Regions from separate parts of the Gordonia alkanivorans genome, predicted to be linked through region 1. Evidence: predicted binding sites of a transcription regulator. Region 1 holds the regulator's gene; each other region holds the start of a gene.
What was found. The regulator LexA, encoded in region 1, represses DNA repair genes until DNA is damaged. The targets are predictions, from matches to a motif close to CGAACANNTGTTCG.
Positions count from the first base shown of each region.

Region 2: C5O27_RS21305 (DUF222 domain-containing protein) is a predicted target of LexA. The motif match lies at 2,128-2,141, and genes of this name have one in related genera.
Region 3: C5O27_RS19170 (error-prone DNA polymerase) is a predicted target of LexA. The motif match lies at 2,464-2,477, and genes of this name have one in related genera.

Region 1 covers NZ_CP027114.1:3,044,544-3,049,342, reverse strand. Annotated here, with positions in the region: gene hrpA (ATP-dependent RNA helicase HrpA) at 1-1,349, shown strand, start outside; gene nrdR (transcriptional regulator NrdR) at 1,323-1,790, opposite strand; gene C5O27_RS13855 (LysM peptidoglycan-binding domain-containing protein) at 1,890-2,426, opposite strand; gene lexA (transcriptional repressor LexA) at 2,664-3,371, shown strand; gene C5O27_RS13845 (putative PEP-binding protein) at 3,349-4,799, opposite strand, start outside.
Region 2 covers NZ_CP027114.1:4,691,268-4,696,066, reverse strand. Annotated here, with positions in the region: gene C5O27_RS21320 (GNAT family N-acetyltransferase) at 1-667, opposite strand, end outside; gene C5O27_RS21315 (TrmH family RNA methyltransferase) at 764-1,618, shown strand; gene C5O27_RS21310 (DUF2537 domain-containing protein) at 1,615-1,914, shown strand; gene C5O27_RS21305 (DUF222 domain-containing protein) at 2,221-3,780, shown strand; gene C5O27_RS21300 (DUF6928 family protein) at 3,817-4,587, opposite strand; gene sepH (septation protein SepH) at 4,591-4,799, opposite strand, start outside.
Region 3 covers NZ_CP027114.1:4,226,676-4,231,474, forward strand. Annotated here, with positions in the region: gene C5O27_RS19170 (error-prone DNA polymerase) at 1-2,450, opposite strand, end outside; gene C5O27_RS19175 (SDR family oxidoreductase) at 2,622-4,562, shown strand; gene C5O27_RS19180 (alanine racemase) at 4,559-4,799, shown strand, end outside.

The DNA of each region.
Region 1 (4,799 bases):
GGCAGCAGGGCGACACCCGACTCGAACTCCGCTACCGGTTCGAGCCCGGCACCCCCGATGACGGTGTCACCGTGATGATCCCGCGCGCACTGCTCCCCCACGTGCGCCCGGCGGGTTTCGACTGGTCGGTGCCCGGCATGCGGACGGAACTGGCCACCGCACTGGTGAAGTCGTTGCCGAAGCAGCTACGCAAGTCGATGTCGCCGGCACAGCGTTTCGCCGAACTGGCACTGGCCCGCCTCACCCCACGGAGCGAGCCACTCACGGTCGGGCTCGCTCGCGAGCTCACCACGATCACGCAGATGACGGTCACCGCAGGCGATTTCGACGTCGACCGGATTCCGGCCCACCTACGGATGCATTTCGCGGTCGCCGACGACGCCGGGGAGATCACCGCGCGAGCCGATTCCATCGCCGAACTGCAGCGCGCGGCCACCCCGGCAGCGTCGAAGACGGTGAAGCGCACCCTGTATCGCGCCTGGACCGACGAGGGCATCGGCACTCTCGCCGCACAGCGGACCGTCGACATCGCCGGACAACGCCTCACCCGTTACCCGACCATCGACGCGATCACCGACGACGCCGGACGCACGCGCGGGGTGGTCGTGATCGACGCCGCGTCGGAGCAGACCCGTGATCGATTGGCGGCGAGAGGAATCGTCGCGCTCCTCGACCTGGCGATCCCGCCCCTGCACCGCCGCGTGGCCGGTTCCCTCGGGGCCGCGGGTCGACTCGCGCTGAGCCAGAGCCCCTACCCGGATCTCGATGCGTTGCTGGCCGACTGCACACGTCGCGCCATCCGCGATGTCGTGGCGGGCCTCGACGCCGGCACCCTGTCGGCGGTGCGCTCTCCCGAGACATTCCGCGTGCTCACCGAGAAGTTGCGTCCACGGATCACCGAGTCGGCACCGGACTACTTCTCTCTCGCCGTCGAATCCCTCGGTTGGGTGGCACCGGTCCGTGCCGCGATCGACCGACATGCCGGTTCACTCGCGGCCGATGACGTCGCCGAACAGCTGGACAATCTCGTCTTCGACGGATTCGTCGCCGCCACCGCACGACGACATCTGGAGAATGTGCCGCGCTACCTCGCGGCCGCCGAGGCCCGCCTGTCGGCGCTCCCCGCATCGGCGGCCCGGGATCAGGCCGGAGTAGCCGTCGTCGACCGGGTGACCGAGCGGTGGGCGCAACGACTGACTCAGGTGCCCGACCACCGGAAGGCGCACGTCAACGACGAGGCCCAGTGGCTCGTCGAGGAGCTGCGGGTGGGATTGTTCGCCGAACGGCTCGGCACCGCGTACCCGGTGTCGGAGAAGCGGGTCCTACGAACTCTTGACCGACTCGGCTGAGGCGGCTCGGAGGTCGTCGATCTCGCGCTGGAAGTCCTCGACGGAGTCGAACGAGCGATAGACCGACGCGAACCGCAGGTAGGCGACCTCGTCGAGGTCGCGCAGCGGCTTGAGGATCGCGAGACCGACCTCGTTGCTGGGGATCTCGGCCGATCCACTGGCACGTACGGTGTCCTCGACCTGCTGGGCGAGCTGCGCCAATGCGTCCTCGGCGACGTGGCGTCCCTGGCATGCGCGCCGGACGCCCCTCATCACCTTCTCGCGACTGAACGGTTCGGTGACGCCGTTGCGTTTGACCACCGCGAGCACCGCGCTCTCCACGGTCGAGAAGCGTCGCCCGCACTCCACGCAGGAGCGGCGGCGCCGGATGGCCTGCCCCTCATCAGCGACACGCGAGTCGATGACCTTGGTGTCGTCGTTCTTGCAGAAGGGGCAGCGCATCGTATCCTCACGCAGGTCACGGGACACTCTGGTGCAGCCGCGCCGCATGCCAGGCCGGTAGTCGGCCGGTCCCTGTGACATCGAGGATACCGCCCGTGCTCAGTGGTACCGGGGGGCGAGCAGCGGCTGACCGACGCGCAGCCCGCTCGACGGGAGGTCGTTCAGCTGGATGATCTCGTCGACGACCGCCTCACGCGGCATCTCGGGGGCGACGCGCGATGCGATGGTGCTCAGCGAGTCGCCCGACCGCACGTGTACGACCTCGGTGCCGACCGAAGAAGGTGTGACCGTCGCGGCGTAGTTCTGACCGACGACCGCGATGACCCACACGGCCAGAGCGAGCCCGACGCCGGCGAGAATTGCCGTCGCCGTGCGCCGACGCCGCCGGATGACGGCCGAGGGCGCGGTATGCGCAACACGCGAGACGGGTACGACCGGTGCACGACCCCGCATACCGACCGGCGAGGCGCACCGGGTGGAGGCGACCCGGCGGACCCGGACCGCCGACTCCGGCACCGGACGCCCGTCGACGGGCCGGCGGCCGTCGCCGCGGCGCATCGGGCGCGGACGCTCCAGGACGTCACCACGGACCGAATCGGTGGAGCGGTCGGGGTCGATGAGAGTGGCGGTGCGCATGATGCCCTCCGTGTTTCCGGTCGAACGCTTGTCCGTGCTCCGGCTGCGTCGTCGGCGTTCGAACTGTTCGATTGTCGATCATCTGTTCGATGAACTGATGTTCGATTTGTAGCACGGCACGCCGACACTTGTCTCGCAACACGTCGAACAAATGTTTGATGCGGTCGGCATTCTCGGCTAGGGTCGTCGTCAGACAAGCGATCTACCAGCACGTTCGGAATCGAGAGGAACCCGATCATGAGCGATGACGGCGGTAAGCGCACCGGAGCGCGGGGCGCCGACGAGCCCGTCGCCCCGGCAGACATGGCGGCGGCCGAGGCCTCGCTGACGCCGCGGCAGCGCGGAGTTCTCGAGGTGATCCGCAGATCCGTGCGCGAGCGCGGTTACCCGCCGAGCATCCGCGAGATCGGTGACGAGGTGGGTCTCACGTCGACCTCCTCCGTCGCCCACCAACTGCGGACGCTCGAACGCAAGGGCCTCCTCAAGCGCGACGCGAATCGTCCGCGAGCGGTCAACATCGCACCGAGTGAGCCGCCGACGCCCACCTCACCGACCGGTGGTGCGCTACCCGAGCCCACCTTCGTGCCGGTGCTCGGCCGGATCGCCGCAGGCGGCCCGATCCTCGCGGAAGAAGCCGTCGAGGACGTCTTCCCGCTCCCCCGCGAGCTCGTCGGCGAGGGTTCGCTGTTCCTGCTGAAGGTCGTCGGCGAGTCGATGATCGACGCCGCGATCTGCGACGGCGACTGGGTGGTCGTGCGCCAGCAGAACGTGGCCGACAACGGCGACATCGTGGCCGCGATGATCGACGGCGAGGCCACGGTCAAGACCTTCAAGCGCCAGAAGGGTCATGTCTGGCTGATGCCGCACAACGAGCTGTTCGACCCGATCCCGGGCGACGAGGCCGTGATCCTCGGCAAGGTCGTCACCGTGATGCGGCGTATCTGACCTCTTCGTTCTCGAGAACCGCGGCGGCAGCCGCGCGCGCCGCAGCCGGATCGGTGGTGGCGAGCGCGGCTGTCGCCGCGTTCTCGCAGGTCGACCGTGAGACGCCGCCGAGGCGGGCACCGACCGCGGCGGCCGCCACCGGAGCACTCGACAGCGAGGTGACACCCAACCCGACGAGCACACAGGCGAGGATCGGGTCCGCCGCGGCCTCGCCGCACACGCCCACCGGTTTCCCCTGGTCCCGTCCGGCCCGCGCGACCGTCGCGATGAGGTGCAGGACCGCCGGCTGCCACGGATCGGTCAGCGATGCGAGATCGGCCGACATCCGGTCGGCGGCCATCGTGTACTGCGTGAGGTCGTTGGTGCCGATCGAGACGAAGTCGACCTCGGCCAGGATCGCCGGCGCGAGGATCGCGGCGGCGGGGACCTCGATCATCACCCCGGCGACCAGTCCGCGTTCCCGTACCTGAGCGGCGAAGGCGGCCGCCTCGGCCGGTGAGGCGATCATCGGCGCCATGACCCAGGGGCTCGTCTCGGAACCCTCCGCGGCGCGCGCGATCGCGTCGAGCTGATGGGCACGGATCTCGGGGTGTGCCAAGGCGATCCGGTCGCCGCGCACACCGAGGGCCGGGTTGGCCTCCTCGGGCTGGTACACGAAGCGCAGCGGCTTGTCCGAGCCGGCGTCGAGGGTACGGATGACGACCTTGCGGCCGCCGAACGCGTCGAGCACCTCGCGATAGATGTCCGCCTGTTCCTCCACCGACGGCTCGTCGGCGCGTTCGAGGAAGGCCAGTTCGGTGCGGAACAGTCCGACGCCCTCCACCGGATGATCGGTGGCCGCACGGGCCGACGATCCGTCGGCGACGTTGGCCAGGATCGCCACCTCCACACCGTCGGCGGTGCGACCCGGGCCCGACCAGCCGGCGACCCGTGCGGCCTGACGCGTGTACTCGTCGACACGGGCCCGCGCGGCGGCGTTGTCGGGTTGCACGACGATCTCGCCTGTCGTGCCGTCCACGAGTATCACCGTGCCCGAGTCGATCCCGGCGAGACCGGGGACCGCGACGACACACGGGATGCCGAGCTGCCGGGCGATGATCGCGGTGTGGCTGGTGGGCCCGCCCAGGCGGGTGACCAGCGCGATGGTGGTGGCGGGATCGAGCCCCGCGGTGTCGGCGGGCGCGAGGTCGTCGGCGAGGAGGACCGAGGGCACGTCCGGCGTGGGCACGCCGGGCTCGGGGAGGCCCAGGAGTTCGGCGAGGACGCGGTCGCGGACGTCGTTGAGATCGGTGACGCGCTCGGCCATGAGCCCACCGAGCTTGGTGAACACGGCGGCGAACTGTTCGGTGGCGGCGACGGCGGCCGACGGCGCCGAGGCGCCCTTGGCGATCAGACCCGAGGCGGCACCGATCCAGCCGCGGTCCTCCG
Region 2 (4,799 bases), 1.6 Mb from region 1:
GCAGTCCGCTCGCGGGCAGCGGACGCTCCGACGGCCGGTCGGCGAGGATCGGCGCCCACCAGGCGGGGGTGCGGGTGAGCGCACCGGGAGTGGTGAGCGTCCAGCGTGCGTGGAGATCGGGGACGGCCGCGGCGACCTCGGCGGCGTCCGCGAACCGCACGGTCGCGTCCTTCGGCTGGTCGCCGCGGAGCGGAGCCTGGCCGGGCGTGATCGACACGGTGTTGGAGAAGCAGGCCGGACCGAACCCGAAGCGCTCGTAGATGGTGCCCTCGCTCGCGGTCAGGATCGCGAACGTGTAGTTCTCGGCCTCCCACTGCTCGAAGAGCTCGGTCAGCATCGTGCGCAGAATTCCACGACGACGATGCGTCGATGCCACGGAGACCCACGACAGGCCGACGGTGTCGGCGACACCCGCGCCCGGCAGCGACATCGACATCCGGTAGAACATCGACACCCCGACAAGGGGCTTCGACGGCAGGCCGGTGTCGCGTACCAGGACGATGTCGTCGTCGGCGACCTTGCCGCGAAGGTCGGCGCGTTCGTCGTCGGGCAGCGGATTGCGCATCGCGAATGCGCGGGCATCCGTGGTGATGATGTCGTCCCAGTCGGCGTCGGTGGCGCGCTTGAGGGACAGACGTGACTGAGGTGTCGAGCCGCTGTTGGTCACGACTTCAACGTTTTCACATCACTGCGACTCGGGCACTCATTGGGTTCTGTACCGGGTGTCGCAGGTCACGGCGGTGGCGGGTGGCACACTGTTGCGGTGCCCGGGCTCGCAGTGGAAGTGATCGACATCGACGACCCGCAGGATCCCCGGGTCGAGGACTTTCGGGACCTCAACTCGGTGGACCGTCGACCCGACCTTCCGGTTCTGCCCGGCGGCCGGCCGGGACGCGGCCTGGTGATCGCGGAGGGCGTGCTCGTCGCGCAGCGCATGATCGCCTCGCGGTTCTCCGCCCACGCCTTCCTCGGCGTCGACAAACGCCTCGAGGAACTCGACGACGATCTGCGCGACCCGTCGCTGTCGGGAGTCCCGTTCTTCCGGGCGTCGGCCGAGGTGATGGCCGAGATCGTCGGTTTCCACCTCAACCGCGGCGTGCTCGCCGTCGCGCGACGCCCCGAGGTGTTGTCGGTGCCCGACATCCTGGAGACCGCGCGCACCGTCGCGATCCTCGAAGGCGTCAACGACCACGAGAACATCGGCTCGATCTTCCGCAACGCCGCCGGCCTCGGTGTGGATGCCGTCCTGTTCGGTCAGGGCTGCGCCGACCCGCTGTACCGGCGCTGCGTGCGCGTCTCGATGGGTCACGCGCTGCTGGTGCCCTTCGCGAAGTTCGACGAGTGGCCGCGCGGACTCGACGAACTGCGTTCGCGCGACTTCCGTCTCGTCTCGATGACCCCCGATCCCGACGCCGTCACGCTCGCCGAGGCGGTCGATGCCGAGAAGGTCGGTTTCCTCGTGGGCGCCGAGGGGCCAGGGCTCACCGCGTCGGCGATGGCGGCGACGGACGTGAAGGCCCGCATCCCGATGAGTCGCGGAACCGATTCGCTCAACGTCGCGACAGCCGCGGCCGTTGCGTTCTACGAACGCGTCCGGTCGGGCACGATGGGGGAGTGAACACCCCCGAACCGTTCGATCGGGCCGCGGAGCCCACGCCCTGGGCGCTCGGGATCATCGTGTCCGCGGTGTGTGCGCTCTTCGGTGCCTTCGTGCTCGTCGGGATCTACGAACTCATCGGCGGCATCCTCGAGTTCCTCGGCATCGCGGCGGTGCTGATCGTCGCCGGCGGCCTCGGCTGGACCCTCTGGGAGTTCCGCTACCGCCAGGTGTGGCGCTGGATCGTGTGGGGCCTGCTCATCGGCTTCCTCGCCGGGATCACATCGTCGGTCGCGTTGCTGATCATGGGGCGCTGACCGGTTCTGCTCCGTGAGTAGCGAGCTTGCGAGCGTCGTTCTGCTCCCTGAGTAGCGAGCTTGCGAGCGTCGTTCTGCTCCCTGAGTGGCGAGCTTGCGAGCGTATCGAAGGGACGGCAGCACCACGCCGCCCATTACCAGACGCCACCGACAATCCCCGCGATCGATCGATGTTCGATACGCGTTGCGCGGCAATGGGATTGCGAGTACAGTCGAACATACATTCGAACACGGCATCGGGGGGTGACCGTCTTGACCGAAATCTCGCAGACCGACGTCGGGCCGTCGACCCGCCCCTCCGAGCTCGTGCAGGAACTGCACCGGATCACCACCGAACTCCAGGCCGTCGATCTGACGCAGTGCTCCGATGCCGAACTCATCGACGTCGCCGCCGGAACCGAACGCGCCATCGCCCGACTCACTTTCGCCGGCGACCGACAGATCATCGAGATCGCCGACCGCGACCTACCCCACAAGACCGGCCACCGCAGCATCACCCAGTTCATGACCCACCGCCTACGCATGGCCGACCCCATGCGCCGCACCAAACAACGCCACGCGACCGCCACCCACCTCAGCCCGACCGGCGAACCACTCGAACCCGAACGCCCCGCTCTGGCAGAGGCATTGGCCGACGGCAAGGTCAGCACCTCCCACGTCCGGGCAGTACTCGACGTCCTCGACCAGATCCCACACGCCACCGACCACGACGTGAAAGTCGCCGCCGAACGACAGATGGCCGAGATCGCCGTCGACCACACCCCCGCCGACATCACCGCCCTCGGTGCACGACTGCTGGCCCACCTCGACCCAGACGGCACACTGACCGACGACACCGACCGCAAACGTCGCCGCAATCTGTCGGTCAACCGGCAACGCGCCGACGGCACCGCCAAGATGACCGCCAACCTCACCCCCGAACTCCTCGCCCGCATCACCATGCTGCTCGCCGTCTGGGCCAAACCCGGCATGAACAACCCCGACGACCCCGACTCCCCCCACGGTTCCATCGAGGACGCCGACCCCGAAGCGGTCGAAGCCGCAGCCGCACGCGACGACCGCACCCCCGCCCAGCTCAACCACGACGCCCTCAACGCACTCCTGAAAGCCGTGTTCGACGACGGACTCCTGGGTAAGAGCCACCGCGGGTTACCCATCCAGCTGATCATCAAAGCCGATCTCAACGACCTACGACGCGAAGCCGGGTTCGCCACCACCGCGACCGGCACCCTGATCCCGATCACCGACCTCGTCAACATGGCCGCCGACACCCAGCCCTGGCTGGCGGTGTTCAAAGACGCCACCGCAATCCCGCTCTACTTCGGACGCGGCAAGAGGTTGGCCACCCGCGAACAACGTCTCGTGTCCTTCGCCCGACCCGACGGCGAGGTCTGTTCCACCCCCGACTGCGGCATATCCGCCGCGCACGTGGAAATGCACCACGCGCAACTGGATTGGGGTCTCGGTGGACTCACCGACATCACCGACCTCGCACCGGCGTGCCCGAAACACAATCGCATGGTCGGCGAGCAGGTAGGTCAGTTCACCACCCGCATGGTCCGTGAAGGCCCCGACGAAGGTCGCTGCGCCTGGCGGTTGAACGCCGAACCCGGCGCCCCACCCAACCCCGAACACATCAACCGGCGACCCGACATCACCCGCCGATTCGCCGAACAACTCAACAAGGTGCGCACCGAGATCCACGGACCCGACGAGCAGTCCGGCGATGGAGTGCGCCTTGTCGCACGCAGGGTCATCGACTATCGGCCGGCGAGGCCGACTGCCCGCAAGCTGTCGATCTCCGAGCTGTCTGCTGTCGAACTGGAACTGGCGGCACTCCTCGGCAAGGTGACGTTGTACGACTGAGGGCGACAAGTCGTCCGGGAACAGAAGCCACCCGGATCAGAAACCGAAGTACTCCCGGAATCTTCCGCGCTTGCGTGGCGTGCCCTCGTGCGCGGTGCGTTCCGCACTACGCGCGGCGGTGGCTCTGCGGTAGTTCTCGAAGTCGGCGGCGGTGGGTTCGTACTCCGCGGGGTGAAGCGCGAAGCAGGTGACGGTGATGTCGGCCGGGTCGAGGTCGGTCGGCGCGAGGGGATGGGTGTAGCGGAACCCGAGCCAGGACCGGTTGGCCTCCTCGGCGAGCTGCGCCGGGTGGAAGGGCAGCGCCATCCCCTGGTTCGGCACACCCTCGGCGTAGGTGAGCGGGTATTCGCCGCCCCAGAACGGCTTCTCGAAGGTGAACGGGAGGCCGTCGTCCTCGTGGATGGTCACCGGGTCGGCGGAGAACGAACGTCGAAGTGAACCCGACTCCCAGCGGGCGAACGCACCGAACGACGTCTCGGGTTCGGTGTACAGCAGCGTCGTCACCGCACTCGGTCGGACCGCGGCCAGCGTCCGGGTCAGCGTCGAGGGGGTCGCCGTCTCGAACAGCGAGCACGAGATCACCGCGAGCGAACCGTAATAACCGGCGTAGACGTGGTGATCCTTCGCGGCGGCCGCGGTCGCGAGGTCGGTGTCGACGAGCGGGACGAGCACGCTGTCGCCATAGATCTTCGTCGCAAGCTGCTGGGCGTGCTGATGATCGTGCTGCTGTGCGCGCACGATGGTTCGTAGGTCGTCGGCCGGGTCAGGGGAGTCGATGAACCAGACGGTGGCCGCGCGTTCCGACATCGATCAGCTGTTCCCGTTGCTACGTACGCCGAGCAGGACGTCCTCCCAGGCGGGCACGGCGGGCTTGCGGGTCTTCTTCTTGCGCGGACGGTCGGCATGGGCCGGTCCGGGCTCGCGGGACGCAGACGATTCCGACGGATCGTGAGTGCTGTCCTCGGCGGTCGCCGGGGCGGCGTCGGCTTCGGTGGTCTCCCGGACTGCCGATTCGGCGG
Region 3 (4,799 bases), 1.2 Mb from region 1:
CAGAACGCGGCCGGGTGATGCAGCTTGAACCACGACGAGTAGAAGACCAGCGACGCGAAACTCTGCGAATGACTCTCCGGGAAGCCGAAGTTGGCGAAGGCGGCCATCTTCTCGAAGATGCGGTCGGCGGTGTCCCCGGTGATGCCGTGGAGCTTCTCCATGCCGGCATAGAAGCGTTTGCGCAGGCGTTCCATCTTCTCCGGCGACCGTTTGGAACCCATCGCCCGACGCAGCTGGTCTGCCTCGGAGGCGTCGAAACCCGCGACGTCGACGGCCAGCTGCATCAGCTGCTCCTGGAACAGCGGCACACCCAGCGTCCGCTCGAGGGCCTTGTGCATCGACGGGTGTTCGACGGTGACCGGCTCGTCTCCGTTGCGCCGTTTGATGAAGGGATGCACCGAACCGCCCTGGATGGGTCCGGGGCGGATCAACGCCACCTCGACGACCAGGTCGTAGAAGCAGCGCGGTTTCAGCCGCGGCAGGGTCGCCATCTGGGCGCGGGACTCCACCTGGAACACACCGACCGAGTCGGCGCGGCACAGCATTTCGTAGACCGCCGGTTCGGCGAGGTCGAGCGTGGCGAGATCGACCTCGATGCCCTTGTGCTCGGCGACCAGATCGATCGCGTAGTGCAGCGCCGAGAGCATCCCGAGACCGAGCATGTCGAACTTGACCAGCCCGATGGCCGCGCAGTCGTCCTTGTCCCACTGCAGCACGCTGCGGTTCTCCATCCGCGCCCACTCCGTGGGGCAGACGTCGGCGATGGGCCGGTCACAGATCACCATGCCACCGGAGTGGATACCCAGATGCCTTGGCATACCGAGGATCTCACCGGCCAGATCGGTCACGTCGGATGGCGCGGCGTCCGGGGACTTGGCCCAGGCATCCTGCTGCCCGGGCGCATATCCCAGCGCCCTCGCCATGTCCCGGATCGCCGACTTGCCTCGGTAGGTGATGACGTTGGCCACCTGCGCGCTGCGATCCCGGCCGTACCGGCGGTAGACGTACTGGATGGCCTCCTCACGACGGTCGGACTCGATGTCGACGTCGATGTCGGGCGGCCCGTCGCGTTCGGGGGCGAGGAACCGCTCGAACAGCAGCTTGTTGGCGACCGGGTCGACGTTGGTGATCCCCAGGGCGTAACAGACCGCCGAGTTGGCGGCGCTCCCCCGGCCCTGGCACAGGATGTCGTTGGCCTTGCAGAAGTCGACGATGTCGGCGACGACGAGGAAATAGCCGGGGAACGTGAGGGTTTCGATGATGGCGAGTTCGTGTTCGATCTGCCGGTAGGCCTGCGGATGTTCGACGGGTGTGCCGTATCGGCGCCGGGCGCGGGTCATGGTGAGTTCGCGCAACCAGCTGGCCTCGGTGTACCCCTCCGGCACGTCGAACGGCGGCAACTCCGGCGCGATCAGACCGAGCCGAAAGGCGCAGTCTGCGGCGATGCCGACCGCGTTGTCGATCGCGTCGAGGTGAGCGGGCATCAGCCGGGCCATCTCGTCGCCGCTGCGCAGGTGTGCGCCGGCGACCCCCGGCATCCAGCCGGCGATGGTCTCGATGTCGGTGCGTGCCCGAACCGCCGCCATCGCCATCGCCAGCCGGCGGCGTCGGGGTGCGGCGAAGTGCGCACCCGTGGTGGCGACCGTCGGCACCCCGGCGCGTGCGGCGAGACCGGCGAGCACCGCATTGCGTTCGTCGTCGTCGGGCATGCCCTGGGCGGTGAGTTCCAGGACGACGTTGCCGTGACCGTAGGTCTCGATCATCTCCCGCAGCGCGATCTCCGCGGCCGGGACACCGCCGCGGTCCAGCGCCCGCCGGACCGCGCCCTTCCGGCAGCCGGTGAGGATCAGCCAGTGTCCGTCGCCGGCGCCGGACAGGGCGTCGCGGTCGTAACGCAGCAAGCCCTTCTCGCCCGCCACCATGTGTGCCTCGGCGATGGTCCGCGACAGCCGCCGGTAGCCCTCGCCGTCGCGGGCGAGGACCAGCAGGTGTTCTCCCGGTGGATCGTTGAGGCCGCTCCGGGCGATGTCGGGTTCCAGCGACAGCTCGGCACCGAAGACCGTCGGCATGCCGAACTCGCGGGCGGCCTCGGCGAACCGGACGATGCCGTAGAAGCCGTCGTGATCGGTGACGGCCAGCGCTTGCAGTCCGAGCCGTTCCGCCTCCTCGACCAGCTCCTCCGGCATCGACGCGCCGTCGAGGAAGCTGTACGAGCTGTGGGCGTGGAGTTCGGCATAGGCCACCGACGACGAGCCGCGCGCGATGTCCTCCGCCTGGTAGGCGCCGCGTTTGCGCGACCAGGCCGGGCTGTCGCCGCCGTCGCCCGGGAACATGGCGTGGTCGCTGTCATCGGGGCCGAAAGCGGTACCCGGACGCCCGCCGTCGGGTGCCCGACCGGAGAGCACCCGCTCCATCTCCGACCACGTCGGTGGTCCCTGATCCCAGCCCACCCGAGCAGTCTATCGAACATGCATTCGAATGGACATCTCGATTCCCGCCCCGCGGTCGTTGCGCTCGGCACAAGTAAGTGCAACTCTGAGTATCAGACAGATTCCATCTCCCATCGGGGGGAGGAGGACATCCAGCGGGCGACATGCCCGCTCACATGATGGGATCCCAACATGACCAGCTACTTCATCACCGGAGGCAGCGGATTCATCGGCCGACGCGTCATCGATCGACTTCTGACCGTCGACCCCGGCGCGACCATCCACGCCCTGGTTCGCGAATCCTCACGATCGGCGTTCGACGCCCTGCTCGACGAGCTCGGTGCCACCGGTCGGGTGACCCCGGTCGTCGGGGACCTGACCAGCCCGGGCCTCGGCCTCGACACGCATGACCTGCCGGAGTTCGACCACGTGGTCCATCTCGCCGCGATCTACGACATGGCCGCCGACGCCGAGTCGCAGCGCGCGGCCAACGTCATCGGCACCTCTCGCGTCGCCGACTTCGCCATCACCCACGACGCCCTGTTCCACCACGTGTCCTCGGTCGCCGTCGCCGGCGATCATCGCGGCCGGTTCACCGAAGCCGATTTCGAAGTCGGCCAAGGTTTTCCGACGGCATATCACCGGACAAAGTTCGAGGCGGAGCGGGTCGTCCGCGAGCGCGAGGGCCTGCGGTGGCGCGTGTATCGGCCGTCGATCGTGGTCGGCGACTCGCGAACCGGCGAGATGGACAAGATCGACGGTCCCTACTACTTCTTCGGGCATCTCGCCGCGCTCGGCCACCTGCCGTCGAGACTGCGGTTGCCGATGCCCGACCTCGGCACGCTCAACATGGTGCCCGTCGACTTCGTCGCCGCCGCGATGGTCGCGCTCATCGCCGTGGACCCCGAACGCAGCGGATTGGTGTTCCATCTCGGCGACCGGCGTTCGCTCACCACCACCGAGATGTACAACGCCCTCGCCCCGGCATTCGGAGCGCCCCGCGGTTTCGACGTCATCCCGCACTCGGTGGTCGAGCCCGCGCTCGCTCTGTCGGCCATGGGACCCGCCCGCGTCGGCCGCAATCTCCTTGCCGCCCAACAAGGTATCCCGTCAGCGGTGCTCGACGCGGTGTCGTTGCCGGTGGACTTCTCCTCCGACGCCACCCACGCCGTCCTCCACGAGCACGGGATCAGCGTTCCCGACTTCACCGAGTACGCACCCGGCCTGTGGCAGTACTGGTCTGCCCACCTCGACCGCTCCCGCAACCGGCGCCGTGACCCCCGGGGTCCGCTGGTGGGCAAGAACATCCTCATCACCGGCGGGTCGAGCGGTATCGGCAAGGCCACCGCCCGGATGTGTGTCGCCCGCGGCGCCAACGTGATGATCGTGGCCCGGTCTGCCGAGGAACTCGATTCCGCCGCAGACGAATTGAATTCGACGACCAGCAAGAAGGGCATCCCGCCGGGCCGGGCGGTGGCCTACCAGTGCGACATCACCGACGAGGAGTCGGTCAACGCACTGATCAAGTCGGTGCTCGCCGAGCACGGTCACGTCGACGTGCTGGTCAACAACGCCGGCCGGTCCATCCGGCGCGCCACCGTGAACTCTGTACAGCGCTCGCACGACTACCACCGGGTCATGGCGGTCAACTACTTCGGCGCGGTCAACCTCATCCTCGGACTCCTGCCGCACATGGTGGCCCGGCGGTCGGGACATGTGGTCAACGTGACCTCGATCGCGGTGCAGTCCCGCGGACCGCGCTTCGGTGCCTACGCGGCGTCGAAGGCGGCACTGGAGGCGTTCAGCGACGTCACCGGCACCGAGACCGTCTCCGACCACGTCACATTCTCCAATGTGCGTCTGCCGCTGGTGAAGACGCGGATGATCTCGCCCACCGAGGCCTACGACAACCAGCCCGGCACCTGGGATGTGGACAAGGCCGCGTCCCGCGTGTTGCACGCGATCGTCGACCGGCCCAAGCGGGTCAGCTCGGTCGTCGGGACGATCGCCGAGATCGGGCACCGCTTCACGCCCGACCTGACCACCCGCATCCTGCATCTGGAGTACCTGCTGTTCGGCGAGTCGGCGGCAGCGATGGGGCGTGCCCGCCGTTCGGGTGGTCGCGACGCGTGATCGACACCCCGTACCTCGAGGTCGACGTCGACCGCCTGGACCGCAACCTCGCCGCCCTCGCCGGAGCAGCCCGGAGCGTCGGGGTCGACGTGCGGCCACACGCCAAGACTCACAAATGCGCCGAGATCGCCCGCCTGCAGATCGAGCACGGCGCGGTCGGCCTGACCGTGGCGACCATCGGCGAGGCCGAGGCATTCGCCGATGCCGCGGATGTCACCGGGTGCACCGACATCTTCA